One region of the Desulfoluna sp. HI9BLuna genome, then DNA from elsewhere that is predicted to be linked to it. Evidence: riboswitches for the same ligand, from Rfam matches in the RefSeq annotation. Region 1 holds a riboswitch; each other region holds the start of a gene.
What was found. A riboswitch is a leader RNA that binds a small molecule or an ion and turns the genes downstream of it on or off. The one in region 1 is predicted to bind cobalamin.
Positions count from the first base shown of each region.

Region 2: linked by a shared signal. The riboswitch ahead of ACOYW0_RS24665 (TonB-dependent receptor plug domain-containing protein) and the one ahead of ACOYW0_RS19960 (helix-turn-helix domain-containing protein) in region 1 are both predicted to bind cobalamin.
Region 3: linked by a shared signal. The riboswitch ahead of ACOYW0_RS18275 (hypothetical protein) and the one ahead of ACOYW0_RS19960 (helix-turn-helix domain-containing protein) in region 1 are both predicted to bind cobalamin.
Region 4: linked by a shared signal. The riboswitch ahead of ACOYW0_RS07520 (TonB-dependent receptor) and the one ahead of ACOYW0_RS19960 (helix-turn-helix domain-containing protein) in region 1 are both predicted to bind cobalamin.

Region 1 covers NZ_CP186555.1:4,896,705-4,902,029, reverse strand. Annotated here, with positions in the region: gene ACOYW0_RS19965 (pilus assembly protein TadG-related protein) at 1-1,456, shown strand, start outside; gene ACOYW0_RS19960 (helix-turn-helix domain-containing protein) at 1,620-2,462, opposite strand; cobalamin riboswitch at 2,610-2,806, opposite strand; gene ACOYW0_RS19955 (DUF1007 family protein) at 3,260-3,859, shown strand; gene ACOYW0_RS19950 (HoxN/HupN/NixA family nickel/cobalt transporter) at 3,865-4,713, shown strand; gene ACOYW0_RS19945 (4Fe-4S binding protein) at 4,735-5,325, shown strand, end outside.
Region 2 covers NZ_CP186555.1:6,070,058-6,075,382, reverse strand. Annotated here, with positions in the region: gene ACOYW0_RS24675 (cobaltochelatase subunit CobN) at 1-1,439, shown strand, start outside; gene ACOYW0_RS24670 (sirohydrochlorin cobaltochelatase) at 1,461-1,877, shown strand; cobalamin riboswitch at 2,086-2,290, shown strand; gene ACOYW0_RS24665 (TonB-dependent receptor plug domain-containing protein) at 2,588-4,549, shown strand; gene ACOYW0_RS24660 (MotA/TolQ/ExbB proton channel family protein) at 5,159-5,325, shown strand, end outside.
Region 3 covers NZ_CP186555.1:4,478,756-4,484,080, forward strand. Annotated here, with positions in the region: gene ACOYW0_RS18270 (carbon starvation CstA family protein) at 27-1,457, shown strand; cobalamin riboswitch at 1,592-1,799, shown strand; cobalamin riboswitch at 2,036-2,284, shown strand; gene ACOYW0_RS18275 (hypothetical protein) at 2,479-2,730, shown strand; gene ACOYW0_RS18280 (sirohydrochlorin cobaltochelatase) at 2,787-3,761, shown strand; gene ACOYW0_RS18285 (FecCD family ABC transporter permease) at 4,022-5,101, shown strand; gene ACOYW0_RS18290 (ABC transporter ATP-binding protein) at 5,104-5,325, shown strand, end outside.
Region 4 covers NZ_CP186555.1:1,892,019-1,897,343, reverse strand. Annotated here, with positions in the region: gene ACOYW0_RS07530 (carbohydrate ABC transporter permease) at 1-97, opposite strand, end outside; gene ACOYW0_RS07525 (ABC transporter substrate-binding protein) at 90-1,322, opposite strand; gene ACOYW0_RS07520 (TonB-dependent receptor) at 1,693-3,792, opposite strand; cobalamin riboswitch at 4,060-4,263, opposite strand; gene ACOYW0_RS07515 (hypothetical protein) at 4,551-4,838, shown strand; gene ACOYW0_RS07510 (MBL fold metallo-hydrolase) at 5,078-5,325, shown strand, end outside.

The DNA.
Region 1 (5,325 bases):
GGCAAAAAAAGCAATCAAGACAAGCCCCCCCAAAAAACACGAGCAAGGCTCCATCGTCCTTGTGGTGGCCTTTTTCATGACGGCCCTGTTGATGATGCTCGCCCTGGTCATCGAATCCGGCTATCTCTTCAGCGAAAAACGAACCCTCCAGAACTGCGTGGACGCCGCCGCCATGGCTGGGGCCCTTCACCTCTGTGACGGAGACCCCGAAGCCCGTGCCCGCAAGGTCCTTTTCCAGAATCTGTTTCCGGGAAAAGAAGCCGTGGAGGATCCTGCCTTTGATGAGGACTTGCCGCAAAACCATGAGGTGGAGATCACACGGGGATACTACGATGAGAACGACGCCTACGATGATTTTCTCGTCTACAAAGAATTTGCAGCCGAAGGAGACCCCGATTTTCCCGCCGACGAGTACGTCAACGCCGTCAAAGTGTCCCTGACTGTCAGAGAATCCCTTCTTATGGGAGAGTTGGAAAAGAAAAAAAATGTCGACGTCCACGTGGCTTCCGTGGCGTTTCGGCGGCGTTTCGGTATCCTGGCCCATGGAGAAGCCCACATGTCAGAAATTCGATCCACCCACACGTGGCGCCGGGACCAGCTGGTCTTAACAAACATGGGCGGCGTCCATGCCAACGGCGACATCAAATTCATCGAACCCGTGGAGGTAACAGGAAACACCTTGGTCACTGCAGGCAGACGAATCGTCAATTGCCGGACCGGGCTCCAAAATGCCCCGCCGGTCCATGATGTCCGCCCCATTGACTGGGAGTACCTGAGAGCCAACGCCACGGTATATACCGTGGATCAATGGCCGGAGACTAATGAGCACAAACTTTCATGCGAAAACGAAATCCCTGTCGACTTCGGAAACACACTGTATCGAAGAGGAAAAGATGACCCAGGCTTTACACCACAATATGTATTCGGCCTTCACCCCGGAGATCACCATGGACGAATATACTATTTCAGCAACGCAAACGCCGCTGACAATGCGACCTTATTTTTTAATAGAATTTGCAGTGAGCTATACTACAGTGCATACAATTTCACCATTGCATCTGAAATAAACATCGATTTTCACAGCGGTGAATTGTCGGAAATTTACTTGGGTGGGAAAAAACATAACACTGTCTATATCTTTTGCAAAAAAGATATGGGCAGATTTGCCCCGGAAGCCGACACAGGCCAACTTCCCCCCAACACCTTGAAAGGGGTCATTTTCCGAACCGAAAAAAACTTTTATGCAAGGATAGTGGGCCACGACAACCCATTTGACCCGAACCCTCAACTTTCAAATTACATCAATATCCTTGCCGAGGGGTCCATTTACTTCACATCAACTTTCCTGCCACAGTCAGCAAAAACATACATACTAAACGGCACCTTCGGCCCCCCCTGCAGTGCGGCCCTTCTCATGCACGGCCGCCTTGAGCTATCCAACGATAAGATCCATTAATCCCAGCCAATGGTAAAACCCACGGCCCGTAGGGTGCATTTATGCACCATGGTCAAGACATAGCAGCCTTCCATATGCCATCGACATAAGCACACCTGGAGCCTCCGGGCCAACCGAGACCTCTTACTTGCCCTTATCATTCAAGTCAGTCCCTTCCCGGCATTCACCCCGACACCACCTTGGCATGGGATTCCCCCCGTTTCCTGGCAGGAAACTGCCCGGTGCATATCTTCTTGAACTCCGACGGGGTATAGCCTTCGAGCTTGCGGAACACCCTGCAAAAATAGGATTGATCGTTGAAGCCCACCTGGTAGCAGGCCTCCGACACGTTGAGGTTGTCCGCCATGAACAGTTTTTTCGCCACATGGATTCGCCGCATGTTGAGGTACTCTTTAAAGGACATGCCTGTCTTGTCCTTAAAAATCCGCGAAAAATGAAACTTGCTCATGCCGTTGGCCTTGGCGGCCTCCTCCAGGGTGATGGGATTCATAAAGTTTCGGTCGATGAAATCGATGGATTTTTGGACCTCCAGGGCGGCGCACCCCGGCATGGACGGACCGGGGCCTTCGGCGGCTTTTCCCTGGTAAAGGCTCTGGTAGGCGGTCCAGACCCTGTCCAGGGACATCTTGTAAAAATAGGTTTTCAATGCCGGAAACGTCTCCAGCATCTGATGAAAGGCTTCGCGCCTGGCCATGAGCACAACCCCGGGAATGGCACCCACGGCGCTGGCAATGGACATCCCCTTGGGTTCAAAGGACATCAGCCCGAAAAAACCCCCACGCCGAAGGGACCCAAAGGAGAGATCCCCTCCGGTAAAACGCTTGATGCGAAGCTCAATGCTCCCGGACACCACAAAGCCAACCCAGGTCGCCACTTCATCCTGCACAACCAGTTTCTCCTTCTCGGCGAACCGATAGGACTGAAACGCCGAGACCACGCGATCAAGGGCCTCAGGAGAAAGCCTGCCGAAGGGCAGGTGCCGTTTCAACAACTCTCGTTCATTCATCGTGCTACCTGCTTCAAAAAAGCCCATAAAAAAACCCCATACCGATGCATGCATCGATATGGGGAACCGTTTTCATCCTCACCACAGACTCACACTCTGCACAAGACCTTCCTCGAGGCCTTCGGAACGATCATGGATCGTTCCTTTCCGTGCCGATACATCCAGGCAGGTCTTCTGACTTCCCCCCCTTTCAACGGCCTTCCCGGTTTGACCCAGTGGCACAACGCGTTGAAAGGTTTGCAGGAGTTACAGCGGCGGGACCGTTCCCGATTTTCACGGGATTCCCTCTTAGCCCGGGTCTCGGGACATCACGAGACCGGGGAACCTGAACGTCAAACAAATTTTTAGGTTGTATCAATCTATATTTATGCAGCGTTAAGATATGACATCGGGAGCCCACCCCTGATGCATGCGGGAAACATCTCATCCGCAGGGCGTGTATCGTACCAGGCAATCTATTTCATCACCTGAGTAAATGAAGTTATAATGACCCCGCCGTTGATTTGTCAAGGAGAAAAGCAGCACACGGACCAAAGATAAATTTCGACAAACACAGGACAATATGCACGTTACCGGCAAGTATCACCCTCTGTTTTCCAACGAAGGCAGCCGTCCCCAGGGGGCGGCTCACGGCAACATCCGTTAACCACCAATGCTGGCGGCGAAAATCTCCGGCGAAAAACCCGGGATCGACGAACTCGGCCCACCGCCCTTTTTCCCTTGCGCTCCCTGTTCCACCCACTTTATATAGAACCGAAACGATTCGAAGTAACCTTTAACACGCAGGAACCGTCTTCATGCGCATTCCCTTAGTATTTGCCCTGGCCCTTATCTTTACCCTTGCCCCGTTGTCCTTTCCGGGGGCTCACCCCCATGTTTTTATCACCAGCCGGATGACCCTTTGCTTCGAGGCAAAGCAACCGGTTCGCCTGGATGTAGACTGGGCATTTGACGACGGCTTTTCAGCCATGATCCTGGAAGACTACGACACCAACGGCGACGGGACCTTCTCCCCCAAAGAGCTGAACACGCTTAAATCCGAGGCCTTTGATTACCTCTCCGAGCAACACTACTTCACCTTCATCACCCACAGCGGAACCAAAAATCACGCCGTCACCATTGCCTCTTTCAACTGCGAGGCCCAGGACGGCATCGTGGTGTATCGCTTTTCAATCCCCATTTCCCCGCAGCCTGAAAAGGGAGAGCCTTTGCGGCTCAGCCAGTACGACCCCACCAACTACTCGGCCCTCTTTCTCTCAGAAGACGCCCCCCTCTCCTTCTCCGGGGATGTGCCCCAGGGCATGGGGTTCACCTTGAGGGAGAACACCGAAGAATCATACTACTTCGGCATGCTTCACCCTATTGAAGCCGTTGTTTCCATCTCCGGTAAGGAGTAACACCCATGACCCCACGCATCCGCTCTGCAGCCCCTGCCCTCTTCACATGGGTTCTTTTAAGCCCCCTTGCCGCCCACGCCTTCGGCCCCCCGGATACTGCGCCGGGCCTTGGGGCACGCCTCATGCACAAGCTCATCCTCATCCAGTTCCAGATGAGAAACGAGATGGCCGCCACCCTGAAATCCTTTGCCGCCGCCCCCGACCTCTTTGCCCTGGCACCGCTTTTGGGACTTGCCATCCTCTACGGAGCCATCCACGCAGCCGGTCCCGGCCACGGAAAGGCCGTGGCAACCGCCTACATGCTCCACGGAAACCGCAAGGCCAAAGACGGAGTCCTCTTCGGCAACATCGTCGCCTTGAGCCACGGCCTCTCCGGGATCCTCACCGTGCTGTGCATCAAATGGTTCCTTGAAATCCGCATGACCACCGGCCTCAAAGACGCCACCCGCCTCACCAGCCAGGTGAGCTTTACCCTTGTCATCCTCCTGGGGCTCTTTCTCCTGCTCTCCGGTATCTACGAAGCAGCACGGCCCAAGCCCCATCAGGAAAGTGCCCCGAAAACCGGGGGCCTTCTGGCCGCTGTTGCCTTCGGCATGGTCCCCTGCCCAGGTGTCGTCACGGTCATGCTCCTTGCCATGGGCCTTCACCTCACCCACCTGGGCATCCTCATGGCCTTTGGTATCACCCTGGGCATGGCCGCCACCATCTCCGCCGCCGTCATCCTTGTGGTGGCAGGAAAAAACGCCGGACTGAAGACCACCTCGGCACGGCCCAGACGCCTTCCGGGAATCCTCACCGCCGTCTCCGGCACGGCGCTTACAGCCCTGGGGGCCTTGATGCTCACCGGGCTTTAACCCTGATGGGGAGCAGAGCCCATGGACTCTTATCTCTCGAAACGCCTCGCAACCTATGACAAATGGCTCAAGACACGCAGGATCTCCCATTCATCACGGGTGATTCCCGTCTCCGAATCGGTTCAGGAAAAACAGTGGGTGCTCCCCACAGAGCAGGTGACGGAGATCGTGCGCACGGCAAGAGTCGTAGCGGTTCAGGCGTGCGAATGCAGGGTCCGATACAAACGGTGTAACAACCCTCTTGAGGTCTGCCTGCTCTTCGATGAAATGGCCGAGGCATGCATTGAAAAAGGGGAAGCCCGCCGTGTTGAGTTTTCTGAAGCCAAGGAAATCCTGAAACACGCCAACCGATGCGGCCTCGTTCACCTGGCCCTGTACAGGCCGGACCATGCGCTGTATGCCCTGTGCAGCTGCTGCCCGTGTTGCTGCCATGAGCTGCAGATCATTCGCGACTCCGGGCGAAAGGAACTCATCGCCCACTCAGATTATGCCGCTGTCACGCAGATGGACGATTGCGTTCACTGCGGGGAGTGTGTGGACCGATGTGTGTTCGGAGCCCGAATTTTTGAGAACGATCAGGTGGTATTTCATCCCCACGCCTGCACAGGCTGC
Region 2 (5,325 bases), 1.2 Mb from region 1:
GGGACGCCTCCGGGCGCGTTTCCGGGACGCGGGTGGTGCCCGGTGCCATGCTGGGGCGACCGCGTATTGACGTGCTTATCAACCCTTCAGGGCTCTACCGGGATCTGTTTCCCGAAAAGATGACGCTTCTGGACAAGGCCGTTCAGCAGGCCATCGCAGCCAACGATGTGGAGAATTTCCTGGCAAAGCATAGCGCACGGACCCGACGTGCGCTGGAAGAGCAGGGCATTTCCCCTGAACGGGCCGAGACCCTTTCCCGGGTCCGCATTTTTACGGGCAAACCCGGGAGCTACGGTAACGGTGTGTCGGAAATGACGGGCATGAGCGGATTCTGGGAGTCCGACCAGGAGATCGCCGATGTGTGGAAGCGACGCATGGGGTTCGCCTTCGGCCAGGACCTCTGGGGCGAGGAGGCACAAGGGTTGTTGGCAGAGAACCTTAAAAACGTTTCCGCAACGGTCCACAGCAGCTCGTCTGCCCTGTACGGAACCATGGACAACGACGATGTCTTTCAGTACCTGGGTGGCCTCTCCCTTGCCGTAGAAAAAGAGACGGGCACCCGCCCCGACGTTGTGATGACCCGCCAGGATCGCCCGGACGCCGTCACCGTGGAGGGCATCGACAAAACCATCGGCCGGGAGCTCAGGAGTCGCTACATCAATCCCAAGTGGATTGCGGCCATGAAAAAAGAGGATTACGCCGGGGCACGTGAGATGGCCCATTTTGTGGAGTACATGTGGGGCTGGCAGGTAACGGTTCCCCATGCCGTCAAAGAGACCTCCTGGCAGCAGACTTACGACGTCTATGTGAATGACAGCCTGGGCCTGGACCTGAAAACGTTTTTCAACAAGGCCAACCCCTGGGCCTATCAATCCCTCACGGCCCGCATGCTTGAGTCCGTGAGGAAAGGGTACTGGGCTCCGGACGAATCCGTGACGAAGAACCTGGCCAAAGAATACGCCGTGGGCGTCATTGAAAAGGGCGTGGCCTGCTGCGACCACACCTGCAACAACCCCTTATTGAATCAGATGGTGGTGACCCTTATCTCCATGCCCGGCATGCTCTCCCCGGAGATGGTGGAAAAATTCACCCTGGCCATGGAAGAGGCCGTGGGAACGACCCTTGAAAATCAGCGAGCCAAACAAAAAGCGGTCCACGACAAGGTCCTGGCGGCCGCAAAGCCCCATACAAATGCGCCCGTTGAAAAAGCCGAAGCCTCTCAGGTATCCGATCCTGCAACTCCGTCAGAAGCCGAAGCCCTTGAGGTGACTGAAACCGGCAGCGGCGACCGAAAGGTCCAGGGGTACAAGATGGAAAAAATCGAGACCAGGGAAGAGACCACAAAACTCTCCTCATCCGGGGTGATGTGGTATGCGGCAATTTTTCTCCTGGGCTTTATCGGGTTGTTTGCCTGGGGCATGACCAAAGCCAATGCATAACCCGGATATTTCCTGGAAACCATGCAACCGCAAACCGCCTCCAACACGGAAGCCACCCTGTTTATCGGCCACGGCACCGATCACCCGGCCTGGACCACCTATTTCGCCCTGGACGCGATGCTGAAAAGCACCTACGGCCCCAGTGCCTTTACGGGGGTGGTGGAGGGCTTTCCCGAGGCTGAGGATATCGTAAGTACGGTTAAAGCAGCCGGTTTTACTCGGGTGAAGATCGTTCCGCTGATGCTGGTGGCCGGGGTGCATTACCTGAAAGACCTGGCTGTCAACGATGAAGACTCCTGGAAAAACCTCTTTGCAACAGAAGGCATTGAAGTCACCTTCATCGAGCGGGGTATCGGGTACATGCCGGAGATTGTGCGGCTCTTTGTCCGGCACCTGGAAGAGGCTATGGACATGGTCCTTGAATCGGAAACGGTGTAACACCTTTCTGGTGACGTGGTGAATCAAGCCGCAGGATCTGTTTTTCTTATTGTTATGCGTTTTTATTTTTACTGCAATATAAGGCTATTACACTCTTAACTGCAGGCATGAGCAAAAGAAAAAAACGGCGCCCCTTGTTCACGCACAGAAGGGGTGACAAAAAAGATAAGAAAGTGTTTGACACACGTCGAATATCTTGTGTAGATAAACATACAAATTGATCTCTGGTGCACGCTTCTTTTTTAACAAAGAGATGCTGCTTAAAAGGGAACCCCGTGAAAATCGGGGACGGGCCCGCCGCTGTAACCGGGGACGAACTTCGTATATACGCCACTGCTCATGATCTGAGCGGGAAGGCGCGAGGGTTCGGACGATCCGGAAGTCAGAAGACCTGCCAGGGTGAATTCACCTGCTTATGCTTTTTGTAAAGTACAATCAGGTGAGGGGTTTCGTTCTCGCGGTAGGAACTGGAGACCTGATCAGACGACATGGGAAAAACGGCCCCATGCCCCCTTTTTATTTAAGGAGCGGCATGGGGCTTTTTTGTTTGGGCGAAACGCCCGAGGTGTCTCTCTTCTCTCCTTATACCCAGCCCCCTTGAATGGAAGCCCCCCGCAACTCGAAACAGCAGTGGTTCAGGTGGTCGTTCTGCATGGAGGATCGCCGCCTCCAATGCAAAACGAAGTCTGATGTTTGTGGAAGGAAAAGTAATGAGAAAAAGTCTGATGATCGGTGCTGTCGCCGCCTGGGTGGCGGCCAGCTCCCCGGCCTGGGCAACCGACGCTGCCCTGGATGAATATGTGGTGACCGCGTCGCGAGCCAAAGAGAGCATTACGGAAGTGGCGGCGGCTGTGACGGTGATTGACTCGGAAACAATCGAGAACTCCTCGGCAAGAAACTTGGGAGAGCTGCTTGTGGAAAAGGGCGGCGTTCAAATACGCGAGTATCCCGGAGCTCTGACGACTGTGAAGATCCGTGGGTTCAGCACAGACACCCATGGAAACGACCTGATGGGTAATGTGCTTATCCTCATTGATGGTCGCCGTGCAGGGACCGGCAACGCAGCCAAACTGATCACAAAAAATGTTGAACGAGTGGAAATTATCAAGGGGCCTGCAGCCGTTCAGTACGGTTCGGCGGCCATGGGTGGCGTTGTAAACGTTATTACCAAAAAAGGGACCGGGAAGCCCACCGTTTCAGCTTACGCAAAGACCGGATCTTATGACTACAACGAATTTGGAACTGACGTGTCGGGAACCGCTGGCAAAATCGATTTCTCTGCGTCTGTATCCCATTCCGAAGAAGGCGATTACGAAACAGGCAGCGGCAAGGAATACTTGAACACGGGTAATGATGGAATCCTTCGTGCCAGCCTGAACACAGGGTATGAGTTTTCTCCCGGACACCGCATCGGATTGACGTATACGCTCTTTGATGGCGACGACATCGGCAACCCCGGCAGTATCGACGCCAACGACCTGGACAACACAAAAGATTCGAAAAACAGCTACTACGACGTTACTTATGACGGGAAAAACAGCACATCGTCACTGGCATGGATGCTTCGATACTTCGGCGGAACGGACAAAGACACGTGGAATGACCCTTCAGATAGCAATGCCTCGGGGTGGGATGACGGCATTCCCAGTGTGCATGAAACAGACAGCAAGGGCGCTCAGGCCCAAGTTTCATACGATGGTCAGCGATTCGGGCTTACCACCGGCGTGGATTGGGTGGATTATGATGTGACCAACGAGCCCAGTGCACCGAATAACACAGCATTTGACAACACAGCCGGATTTGCCCTGGGAAAGGTTAAACTTCTTGACCAGAAATTAATTTTCATCGGTGGGGCTCGGTATGATCACTACTCCGTAGATATTTCCGGAGATCAAGGCAGCGATAAATCCGATGATGACCTGAACCCAAGCCTGGGCGTTGTCTACAACCTCTCCAAGCAGGTCAAGCTCAGGGCATCCGTTGCCGACGCCTTTCGCATGCCCTCTGCAGAACAGCTGGCCGCTGATTTTACGTCTTACGGGACTCATTATGTCGGCAACCCGGATTTGAACCCGGAGAAAAGCCGAACCTATGAAGCGGGAGTGGATATTACCCGTGGTAGCTTAAAAACAGGCCTCACCGTTTTTACCACCGAATATGATGATAAAATCGTGACTGACAAGCAGCATGGATTTACTACCTACAAAAACCTGGATGAAGCAACCATCAGTGGCGTTGAAGGCGAATTTTCCTACACATTCTCCGACATCTTCGGGGGCTGGGAACTCAGGCCCTACGCCACGCTGACACATCTTTTCAAATACGAGGATGCAGAGACCGACAAAGACCTCAAGTATACATCGGATCTCGATATTTCAGCAGGCATCGCTCTGACCGATCTGGATGGGTTCTCTTCGGATCTCAGCGTCTCATACCTGAGCAGCCAGGATGTGGTTAAGTACAACCCTGACTGGTCAACATCCGATGTGACGCTTCCTTCGGTCACCGTGACCAATTTCACCATCACCAAACGCGTGCTGACCACGGACAAGTTAGGGAGCCTGTCCCTGCGCGGTGAAGTCAAAAACCTGTTTGATGAAGATGCGGCCTATGTTCTGGGATACCCCATCCCGGGCCGCCGATTTTTTGCCGGGGTAACCTGGTCCTACTAATCCGGGTTGTCCCCACGACCCGGGCTGGGACCGGTTTCCCCGCTCACCAATTTTCGCCGGACCTGTGACACCGGCGGAAAATCAGGGGGGCATCGTCGCCCCCTTGAAAACCCCTTGAAGGCCGTGCCCGGCGCATCAGGGCAGGCCGCCCCCGTTTTTCCCGTCTTTGGCTGTATGATTGGGCAGCTGCTAAGAGGGCGGGAGATCCTCCTTGCGGAGGGCGGTTCGGTTCTTTTTGAACCGAATGCAAAGGAAAGGGCCGGATAAGGGGTGTTGCTCCGCCCGTTGACTCGGAGCATCATGTGTATCTCCTGATCTGTGGTTGGAATCAGGGGCAGGGGAGGGACAACGGCGTCCCTCCCCCCTCCCATGATATCCGGCTGGATTCGGAGATTTTTTGTTGATGGGATCATCTCGCATTGCCGGATGATCTGTGCTATATATCGCAGCGATCATGGCAATTGATCCCTAGTTATCACAGCGCCTTGCTGAAATGATTTTGTTTCTGCGAGGCTTTGGTGTTTTCATCCCGAGACAGGTACAGGCAACATGATTCACTTATTGAAAAGCGGCGGCCTGCTGATGCTACCGCTGGTTTTATGTTCTTTTGTGTCACTGACCCTTATCATTGAGCGATCCATCTTCTGGCTCCGCATCAGGCGGGATAAGGACCGAGAACTGGTCTATCGGGTCCTGGACCTTGCCGAGCAGGGGCTCTGGGACGAGATCCGCCTGGCTGCACGGGGCTCCCGCAACTTCATTATCCGTATCCTGAT
Region 3 (5,325 bases), 420 kb from region 1:
GTTTTGTCATGGAGGTCATTTAGATTATGCTTACTTTTTTTGCGTGCGTCGCTGCACTGATTCTCGGGTACTTTACCTACGGTACCTTTGTTGAAAAAACCTTCGGGCCGGACAGTTCCCGAAGGACCCCCGCCTACGAGCTTGAGGACGGGGTGGACTACATGCCCCTTCCCAAGTGGAAGGTGTTGTTTATTCAGGTCCTGGACATTGCCGGGATCGGCCCCATTTTCGGCCCCATCCTGGGGGCCCTCTACGGCCCGGTGGCCCTGGTCTGGATCGTCATCGGGTGTATCTTTGCCGGGGCGGTTCACGACTACTTCTCCGGCATGCTCTCCATGCGGAACCGCGGGGGCAGCATCCCCGAGGTGGTGGGTGACTTCCTCGGTATGCCCGCCCGACAGGCCATGCGGGTCTTTTCCGTTGTGCTCCTCATGCTGGTGGGCGTGATTTTCGTTCTGGCCCCGGCCAAGCTCCTCACCGGGCTCACCGGCGTGAACACCCAGATTTTTATCTTTGCCATCTTTGGCTACTATTTCCTTGCCACCATTCTTCCCATCGACAAGGTCATCGGAAAGATCTATCCCCTGCTGGGCGCCCTGCTGCTCATCACCACTGTCGCCACCGTGGTGGCCCTGATGTTCGGTGGCTATGAGATCCTGCCCAACCTGGATGTGACCACCAGCGCCCATCCTGCGAACAAGCCCATCTGGCCCCTGCTGTTTATTACCCTTTCCTGCGGTGCCATCAGCGGGTTCCACTCCACCCAGTCTCCCTTGATGGCCCGGTGCGTCAAAAACGAAAAGGACGGCCGCGCTGTCTTCTACGGCGCCATGATCCTGGAAGGGATCATCGCCCTGATCTGGGCCACCGTGGGGCTCTCTTTCTACAAGTCTCCGGAAGCCCTGAACGCCGTGATTGCCGCAGGGACTCCTTCAGCCGTTGTCTCTGAAGTCTCCAACGTTCTTCTGGGTCCCGTGGGCGGCTTTCTGGCGGTCATTGGGGTTATCGTTCTGCCCATCACCAGCGGGGACACCGCTTTCCGAAGCACCCGCCTGATCCTGGCCGAGTCCTTTAAGGTGAGCCAGTCCCAGACCGCCAAGCGGCTCATGATCGCCGTGCCCCTGTTTGCCCTGGGCTTTGTCATCTCTACCCAGAACTTCGGGATCATCTGGCGCTACTTCGGGTTCTCCAACCAGGCCCTGGCCACTCTGGTACTCTGGTCCGCCGCAGTCTTCCTTGCCAAGGAGATGAAGAATTACTGGATCGCCTGCCTGCCGGCGACCTTTATGACCTCTGTGGTGGTCACCTTCATCCTTCAGGCCAAAATCGGCTTCGGGCTCTCCATCGGAACCTCCACCGTCATCGGTGTGGGTACCGCCGTGGTACTGCTCTGCCTCTTCGTCTTCAAGTTTTCCGGTGTGCGGGCAGCGAAACGTGCCGACGGACTTGCTGAATAAGCACTGCCCGTGAAGGAATTTTCCGCCATGTTCCCTGTCCGGTGCCATCGTTCGGATTTTTAAAGGGATGGCCGTCGGGCAGGGAATGGGGCATGGGCCTTAGATTGGCTTGACAACCGGAAAAGTGTGGCTTAGGATCACATCCTATGCTTGGTGCAGCTAATGCTTAATAGGGAACTCCGTGAGAATCGGAGACGGGCCCGCCGCTGTAACCGGGGACGTCCTTCGCAACAACGCCACTTTCTTGATGCGTCCGAAGTGATCGGGTCGAACAATGAGGGGAAGGCGCGAAGGCTCGGATGATCCGGAAGTCAGAAGACCTGCCATGCGCTATATGATGTCCCGTTGTCTGATGTTATCGTCATATCTTCACCGTGGTGAGAGGGGCGGCCTGAAACAGGAAAAGCCGCCGGAACACGGGGATTGAATCATATAGAAGTGGCGCACTGCCGTGGTAAAGGGTGCGCCCGACTTTGAGGATTGAATACGGAATCCCCATGCTTGCATACGATTGCAGGCATGGGGATTTTTTTGTTTGGAAGACCCGAAAATTTGTCCCCGTCACGGCGGTCGATTTTCGGGTGAGTACGTGACCGGGTCCCCGCAAGGGGTCTTGCATACACGCAGGAAGGGAATCCCGTGAAAATCGGGAACGGTCCCGCCGCTGTAACCGGGAACCGTACGGCACGGGTGAGGGGAATCTCTCTCATCCATAAGCCACTGCCCGCTGCTGGCTCTCCTTTTCAGGCCGGCGGCAACCAGGGCGGGAAGGTGCGCCGTTCGGAACGCCCGGGAGTCAGAAGACCTGCCCGGCATAAGACGTGATGTTTTGGGTGCGGCATGCCGCATCACAAAACACCCCTGCGGAGAACAGGGGAACCGCGTGATGAAAAGGGCGAAGCAAACAGGGAACAGCCCTTTTTCGGAGATGGTCGGACCGGAGGGGCTGTGCAAGGAGTCAGCCGGGCTCCGGTCCTTTGTAAATGATCAGTTTATAAAGGAGCCGATGATGAAAAAAGGCATGATTCTTTGTGTGCAGGGGCAGCTACCCGAAGGCGTTGCCCCGGATGACCTGCTTAAGGGCGGCCATCTGTCCTTTGACGTGGACAAGGTGGCCGTGGTCTCTCCCCTGGACGGAGAAGGAGACATCCATTGGGCATGGTGGCGCATGATATCCAAGGGGTTTACCTCGATTCAGTGCCGTATGGCCGGGTATGAAAAGGGGCGTATTGCTTTAAAAGGAGGCAGCGTTCCCATCTGGTCCATCGGTTGAATGCCTGGGTATCATATTTAATAAATACACCTGTTACGTACGGAGATTTAAAAACGATGAAAAAGACGACCCTTCTGCTTTTGATTGTATCACTGCTGTCCTTTCTGGGTGTAAATCCCGCCACGGCAGCCACCAAAAAAGAGGCGGTGGACGCCGTGGTTATTGCAAGCTTCGGCACCAGCTACCCCGAAGCCCTTCAGGCCATTCTCACCATCGACAAAGAGATGAGAAAAGAGTTCCCCAAGGCAGAGATCAAGCACGCCTTTACCTCCAACATCATCCGGGGCATCTGGCACGACCGCGCCAATGACGCCGCCTGGAAAAAAGCCAACCCCGGCGTTCCTGCGTGGCTGTATGACGTCAAAGGCCCCCTGGCAACCTTCGGCGCCCTGCAGGAAGAGGGCAAAAAGCGCGTGGTGGTACAGACCACCCACGTCTACGCCGGGGAAGAGTACCTTGATCTCAAGGCCTATGTGGACGCCATTGCAGGCATCGATACCCTCCGCGCCAAGTGGAAGCCCTTCTCCTATCTGACCCTGGGCCGTCCCGCCCTTGGCAAAGCCGGGTTGCACCCCGAGTACCGAAATGACATTGAAACCGCCGCCAAGACCATGGCCGCGGATGTGAAAAAGGCCAAAAAGATGGGCGCTGTGCTGGTCTACATGGGCCACGGAAACGAGGTGTTTCCCACCAGCGCGTACATTGAATTCCAGAAGACCATGAATGCCATGTACCCTGAGGTCACCACCCTGGTGGGGACCGTGGAGGGCTACCCCGGCCTCGATGACGTCACCACCGCCCTGAAGCACATCAAGGCCAAGAAGGTCTTCATGAAGCCCTTTATGGTGGTTGCCGGTGACCATGCCAGAAATGACATGGCCGGAGAAGAAGACGACGCCTGGAAGACCATCATGGAGAAGATGGGCATCAAGGTGACTTGCGAGCTCAAAGGCCTGGGCGAGAACCCCGAGTGGGCCAAGCTCTACGCAAAGCATGCCGTGGACGCGGTAACGGTTCACACCGGCAAGTAGTTTTCTATGGTTTGGTGGCCTCCGGCGGCCCTGCCGGAGGCTAAACTTTTAATCCGCCTTCGCCCAAGGGCTACGGTGCGACATGAAAGTTTAACAAACAGGTTTCAAAAACCCTTTTTGGGTGAGTTTTGCTTTAAAGGCGGATGTGATTTGACCCGAGGAACGAGGGACAAAACGCATCCGCAACCAGCTTTCAAGGTGGCACACCTTGCCGCCGGAGGTTTTCGCTTTTAAACCCGAACGTTGATGGAAGGCCCCCCATGACCATCGCCACGGAGTCCATGAGGAAAACAAAACCCTCCCTTGCCCTGATGAAAGGCTCGGCAGGGTTGGTGTGCTTGTGCGCGCTCCTTTTCTGCGCGGTGCTGCTTTCGGCCCGCATGGGGTTTGTGGCGTTTTCTTTTAAGGACGTCCTTGGGGCCCTCTGGAACGGGATCACCGGCACGGACGGGGCCACGGCAGCGGCTGAAACAGCCCGGGTCATGGTCTGGGAGGTGAGGCTTCCCCGCATCCTGACGGCGGCAGCCGCAGGGGCCGGGCTGGCCGTGGCCGGGGCCGTCTATCAGAATATTCTCCTGAATCCCCTGGCCGACCCTTATACCCTGGGCGTCTCCTCCGGTGCCGCCTTTGGCGCGGCCGTGGCCCTTCTCTTCGGCATGGGCAAGACTCTCTTGTCCGTTCCCCTCTTTGCCTTTGGCGGCGCCATCCTCACCCTGTTTATCGTCATCGCCATGGCCTCACCGTCGGGGCGGCTGCTTCGGTGTGGCATCGACTCTTCCAACCTCATCTTATCGGGCATCATGGTGTCGGCCATCCTCTCGGCGGGTTTGAGCTTCATGAAATACCTGGCCGACGAGCAGGTGTCCGTCATCATCTTCTGGCTCATGGGCAGCTTTGCCGCGGCCACCTGGCGTGATGCCGCTGTTCTCTCGGGCGTTTCCGGGGCCGGGTTTCTCCTCTTTCTCTTTTACGCCCGGGATCTGAACCTTCTGGCCCTGGGCGAAAAAAGCGCCCGAAGCCTGGGGGTGGATACCTCCAAGACGGTCCTTATTCTTCTGGTGGCCGCGTCCCTTGTGGCGGCGGTCTGCGTGGCGGTCTCCGGTATTATCGGCTTTGTGGGGCTTCTGGTGCCCCATATGGTGCGGTTTGTCACCGGGCCGGATGCCCGGAAGCTTCTTCCCGCAACCCTTATCATCGGGGCGGTGCTCCTGCTTTTTGCCGACACCGTGACCCGTGCGGTGCTACCCTATGAAGTGCCCATCGGGGTGCTCACGGCCCTCATCGGCGGGCCGGTGTTCTGCGTGATCTTTCGAAAGAGCCGCATGGGAGGGGGGGCATAGGCATGACGGACAGCGTGCTCCACATGGAAGGGATTTCCTTTAAGCGCGGCAGGCGAGAGGTGCTTAAAGGCGTTGACGCCCGTTTTGAGAAGGGCGTGTTCCACGCCATCCTAGGGCCCAACGGGGTGGGAAAGAGCACCCTGGTGGAAATTTTGAGCGGACAGATGGACCCCGATGCCGGGACCACCTCTCTTTTCGGGACCCCGGTCCGCAAGCTGTCCGCC
Region 4 (5,325 bases), 3.0 Mb from region 1:
GGGAGAGCACGGCGCAGGCCGCCCCGGGGATGAGGACGAGGAAAAAGACCCCGGTGAGCAGGGGGGCCACAAAGACAAGACCGCGGCGATCAGTCACAGGCCACCTCCACGGCTCCGGCCTCAAGGGCCGAGGCCATCATGTCCGCCGCCTCTTCGGCATCGGCCACGCCCAGTCTGTGGGCCTCCAGGGCCTGCTTGAAGATCTCTTTGACCAGGCCTTCGTTGAGCAGGGCGCTGTGCTCCGGGCACCGGGCCTTTTGAGCCTGGTCTTTTAATACGGAAAGGGATGGGGGAACGGGGATCTCCTTGCGGGCGGGCAGGTAGATCCGGTGGGCAAGGTGTCTCTTTTGGGCCGCTTTCCCCCCCAAGGCGGCCACGAACTGCCTGGCGAGTTCGGGGTGGCTGGATCGCCCGGAGACCCCGAAGGAGTTGCCTCCCATCACCGTGACATCATTGATCGGACCGCAGGGGAGCATCCTCACCTGCCAGGGCACCCGGTCCTGGGCTTCAAAATCGCCTATTTTCCAACTCCCGGACCAGTAGAACAGGGCGCGCCCCTGGAGAAAGAGGCTTCCCAGGACGCCCTGGCTGGCACCGGAAGAGGGCAGGTTGAGGCGGTCCGACGGCTTCGGAATGACCCCGGGAAGACTCCGCCAGCACGCCATGGCGGCCAGGGTGTCCCGGGCGATGTCCCGGTCCAGAACGGAATCCCCTTCCGGGGAGAAGAACCGTCCGCCCCGCTGCCAGTACCAGGTGGTGAACCAGACGGACTCGTTTTGGATGTCCAGGCCGAACACGGGTTTTTCCGCGTCTGTGACCGCCGGGGACAGGGTTCGGATCAGGGCCAGGAGCTCCCCCCAGGTCCGCACGGCCATGGCTTTGTTCTTGGGCACAAGGTCGGGGTTGAAATAGAGCACATAGGGGTAGGCCACCTGGGGAAGGGCCATGAGCTCGTCGGTCTTCCCTTTGAAACAGTAATCCTGAAGGGCGTCGTAGTAGGGCCAGGCGTGTCTGGATGGCCCGGACAGGGGACGCAAAAGCCCGTTTTCCGCAAAGGCCTGGAAGGTGTCGGCGGAGAAAAAGGTGATGACATCCGGGGCGTCTCCGTAGAGGCATTTCAGGAAAAATTGCCTGGCATCGCCCATGGGCATGATCTCCACGCGGACCCCCGGGTGCTGCTTTTCAAACCACCGGGCCGCGTCAACCCGGGACGGGTGGCTGTTGGTGGCCCAGACCAGGGTGACGGTTCCGTCCGGGGCCGGGCGGCATCCTGCCAAAAGGGCCAGCAGGCACAGCAGCATGAGTACTTTTTTAATGGGCATGGCCCGGCTCCTTGGAATTGGTCAGGTCACGGTGATCCGTGGAAAACGTTGCAACGATTCAGCCCAATCGACCACAGATTGGCAGAGCCATGTTTACAGTTCGTTTTGTGACATTCTGTAGGGTGTGCTTGCGCACCATCTGTTCGAAAAACCAACGTCTTTTACCGCGTCTATACAGTTTGGCGGGCATCTTCATAGGGGCTCATGACCGTTACGATTCTTCGGCGGTGCGCAAGCGCACCCTACCTTCACCTTGCCAGTGTGAAGCGATTTCAACCGTTGTGGCGGAGCCTCCGAGCATCATTCCCAGGCGGAGCCTGGGAACGAAAGAACGTATCCGGTTGCTACGAAGTTTGTGGCTCACCTCGCTTTAAAAATCAGTCCTCAGGCTGACGGTGACGCTCCGGGGCTCTCCGGGGTAGCCGGCGTCTTTGGAGGAGAAATCGTCGGCGATGTAGTACTCGTCGAAGAGGTTGTGGACGGCCACCTGGAAGGAGAGGTTCTTCACGGGCACGGTGACGGCGGTGTTTACCGTGATGTAGTCATCCAGGGTGTGGAGGTTGCCGGTGGTGTTGTCCCGCAGGTTGCGTTCGCCCACGTAGTTGGCCGAGACGTTCCAGTTGAAAAAGTCCGTGGCCAGGTTGGCGCCGATGCCTGCCATGTGCTCGGGGGACATGCGCACCCGGTTGCCTTCAAAGGAGTTGCCCGAGGTATCGGTGAACTCTTCGTAGCGGGCGTCGTGGTAGGCGTAGTGGCCCCAGGCGCTGACAGCGTCGGTGATGCGGCAGGAGATCTCCGCTTCCACGCCGTCCACCTCGGTGCGGGTGTTGGTAAAGAGAAAATCATCGGTGGAGGTGCGGAAGGAGCGGGGGCCTTTTTTCTCGGTGCGGAAGCAGCTCACCTGGGCAAAGAGTGTGTTGCCCGAGGAGAACTTGACCCCTGCTTCGTAGCTTTTGGTCTCTTCCGGGTCCAGGATCTGGGGAAGGGTTTTGTTGTTTTTGGTGCTGAGCTTGGGAAACTGGGTGCGAAAGCCCTCGGCATAGGTGGCAAAGAAGGCCGTCTGAACCGAGCCCACCCGGAAGGCGTTCCAGGTGGCGCCCACACGGGGGCTGAAGGCCGAGTCGCTCTGGTCGGCTTCCACGTCTTTATTGGAGGTGGTGAGCTCTTCGTGGAAGTGATCGTAGCGGATGCCCGCCATGAGGGAGACGTCTCCGATGGCCAGGGTGTCCTGGGCGTAGGCGCTGTAGACGGTCTGTTCAAACTCGCTTTTGACCGTGGTGCCGGTGGGGTTGCCCGTGGCCGGGTTGCCCACGTTGGTCAAGGGGGTGTCCCAGTTGGGGGGGCCGTATTTGGGCATGCTGCTCCAGGAGTAGCCGGGGGCGTCCTTGTCCTGGGAGGCGATCTCCACATAGGTGCCCACAAGGAAGGTGTTGTCCACGGTCTCGCCGGTGTGGTCCAGGGTCATGCGCAGGTCGTTGTGAAAGGCGGTCTGCTCGGAATCGCTGACCCACCAGCCCTTGTTGCTCTGACTTGCCGTCACCGTGGTGCCCCCGGTGGCATAGCTGTCGAATTGGGTGAAGGTCAGGTCGTTGGTGATCTTCACGTTTTCGGAGAGGGAGAGGGTGGGGGAGATGGTGACGGACTGATACCTTCCGTCGTAGCACGCGCCGTCGATGGCGTGGTTCTCTTCCCGGGTGACCCCGTCCATGGGTTTTCCGTCCACAATGGGGATGGTGGAGCCCCTGTCCGCGTTGACATTGGACAAGAGGGCCTGGACATCCACGGCAAAGGTGTCCGAGAACTCATGGTGGCTTGTGACCATGGCGTTCTGGGCGTCCCGCCCGACACCGTCCTGATAGCCGTTGCTGGTGGTGCCGCCGCCGCTGACCATCACATAGCCTTTGTCGGTGGGCCTGAGCACCCGGGTGTCTGCCCCGTAGGTGTCAAAGCTTCCGCCCCTTGCCACGAAAGTGGTGGAGGCTTTGGAGGTATCCTGCGGGACGGTGATGATGTTCAAGGTTCCGGCCACGGCGCCCCGGCCCCAGATGGAGGAGGAGGGGCCTTTGGCAAACTCGATGCGTTCCACAATGTTCAAAGGAATCATGGTCAGGTCGGCGGAGCCATTGACCTGGCGGAAGGGGATGCCGTTGATGAGAACGGCCAGGTCTTTGGTGTCCCGGGAGCCCCGGACTTCGATGTGGGGGTAGGCGTTGCCCTGGATTCCCACCTGGAGGCCGGGAACGGTTTTGAGGGCCTGTTCGAGGGTGGTGGCCCCCATGCGGTCGATCTGTTCACGGGTGACCACAGAAACGGTGACGGGTACCTCCATCCGGTCCTCCGCCACCCGCGTGGCCGTGACGACGATTCCTTCCATGGAGGGCGTTTCCGTGGTTTCTGCCGAGGCGGTTGAACCGCCCAGGGCGCAAAGGGCCAGGGTCAGGACTGCACATCTTCGTATTGCGTAATTCACTGTCTCACCTGCTGCATCTCAAGTGGAATTGCTTCCATTGCTTCAACAGGGATTTTTTTTAAACGATACCCGGGCAGGGGCATCCATGGCCGCGGTACGTGCATGCCGGGTGGCAGGCAAGGGTCCCGGTGGCTCATGGGCAGGTCCGGATACAAAAAATCCCCAGCTTCAATACAAAAGCCAGGGACTGCACCCGTTCAAACTTGATCCCCGGGTCGCCCCGCCTAAGGGGGCTCTCCCACGTTTTTCGTCGCTCGCAAGAAACATGGGTATGCCACATCACAGACAGGTCTTCTGACTTCCGGATCAATCTACTCAACGCGCCTTCCCGGCAAAGCCAGTGACATGAACACGCACCAGGGGTGTCGTGCCTGCGTTTTTCGTCCCCGATTACAGCGGCGGGACCGTGACGGATTTACACCGTCTTCCCTATTAAGTCCGATTAAGGACATCTGTGTGAATGAGGTTTGCTATCACTCATTTTCCGTTTTTGTCAACAACAAGTTGCACCTTCTCGGTAAGAAATTAATGTCGGGTTTCCTGTGCCCTCGGTACCTTGTGACGTAACTTTTGACTTTAAAGGTATGAATAGCCATGGGGCCTTTCACCCCGCGTCTCTTAAGGCGTGATCCGTTTCATAGGGAAACAGCGGAGAAACGGTAGATACTCTTGCGCGTGGGTGTTCGGCATGGTTTCAGGTCGGGTGCCCCCGGGCTGGGACATCGAAACATAAGGCAAAAGAAATTAAGGAATCGATTATGGATGAGAAGGTGACGGTTTACAGGTACGTGGGTGAAAAAGGCGAGAGCACAACCATCGAGGCTTTTTTCAAGGGAGACAAGCTGGTGGTACAGGGCTGCGACACAGGCCCTTCGGCGGCCGGCACGTTCGGGGACTGGGACTACGAGTACTGGCTCTATGCGGACAAGGCCATCTGCCCCGGCAACATTCTGGAGATTTTAAAAAGTGGCTTCCGGGGGTTTACGGCCATCAAGCGGTGGTTTGACGAGCAGCAGATTGACTACGACGTTGTCTCCTATGCCTGAGGTTCCAAAGCATGCTTTCTGGGTGCCATATACGTCACGTTGCAGACATAGGACCACATATGACCCCGTGTGACACCGCATGCGATCCTTTGTGTGCGGCTGCCGGACGTAATTTGCTCAAAACGGGGGAGATGTGATGTTCGGCACGGAACTTGATTTCCAATAAGACCGGCACAGCCCCTTTGCAAGGCGAAGGGCCGGAAACCAAGACGCAACCAAACGGCACACAGGAGGAAGCCATGGACGCAGGCATGACAATGAACGGGAAAAAGTATCACAGCTGGGATGAGGTTTTTCAGGCATCAAGGCCCATGGCATTCAGGGCATTGAACACAGGGACGATTACCTCCCCCCTGGCACCTTACACCCAGGCGGAGAGTATCCCGGCGGGTGTGGACACATCGAAGACCGTCTCCCACGCGGTGATGGTGTTTTACTTTCACCACCCGGAGAAGGGCGATATCCTCATCGACAGCGGGTTTGACAG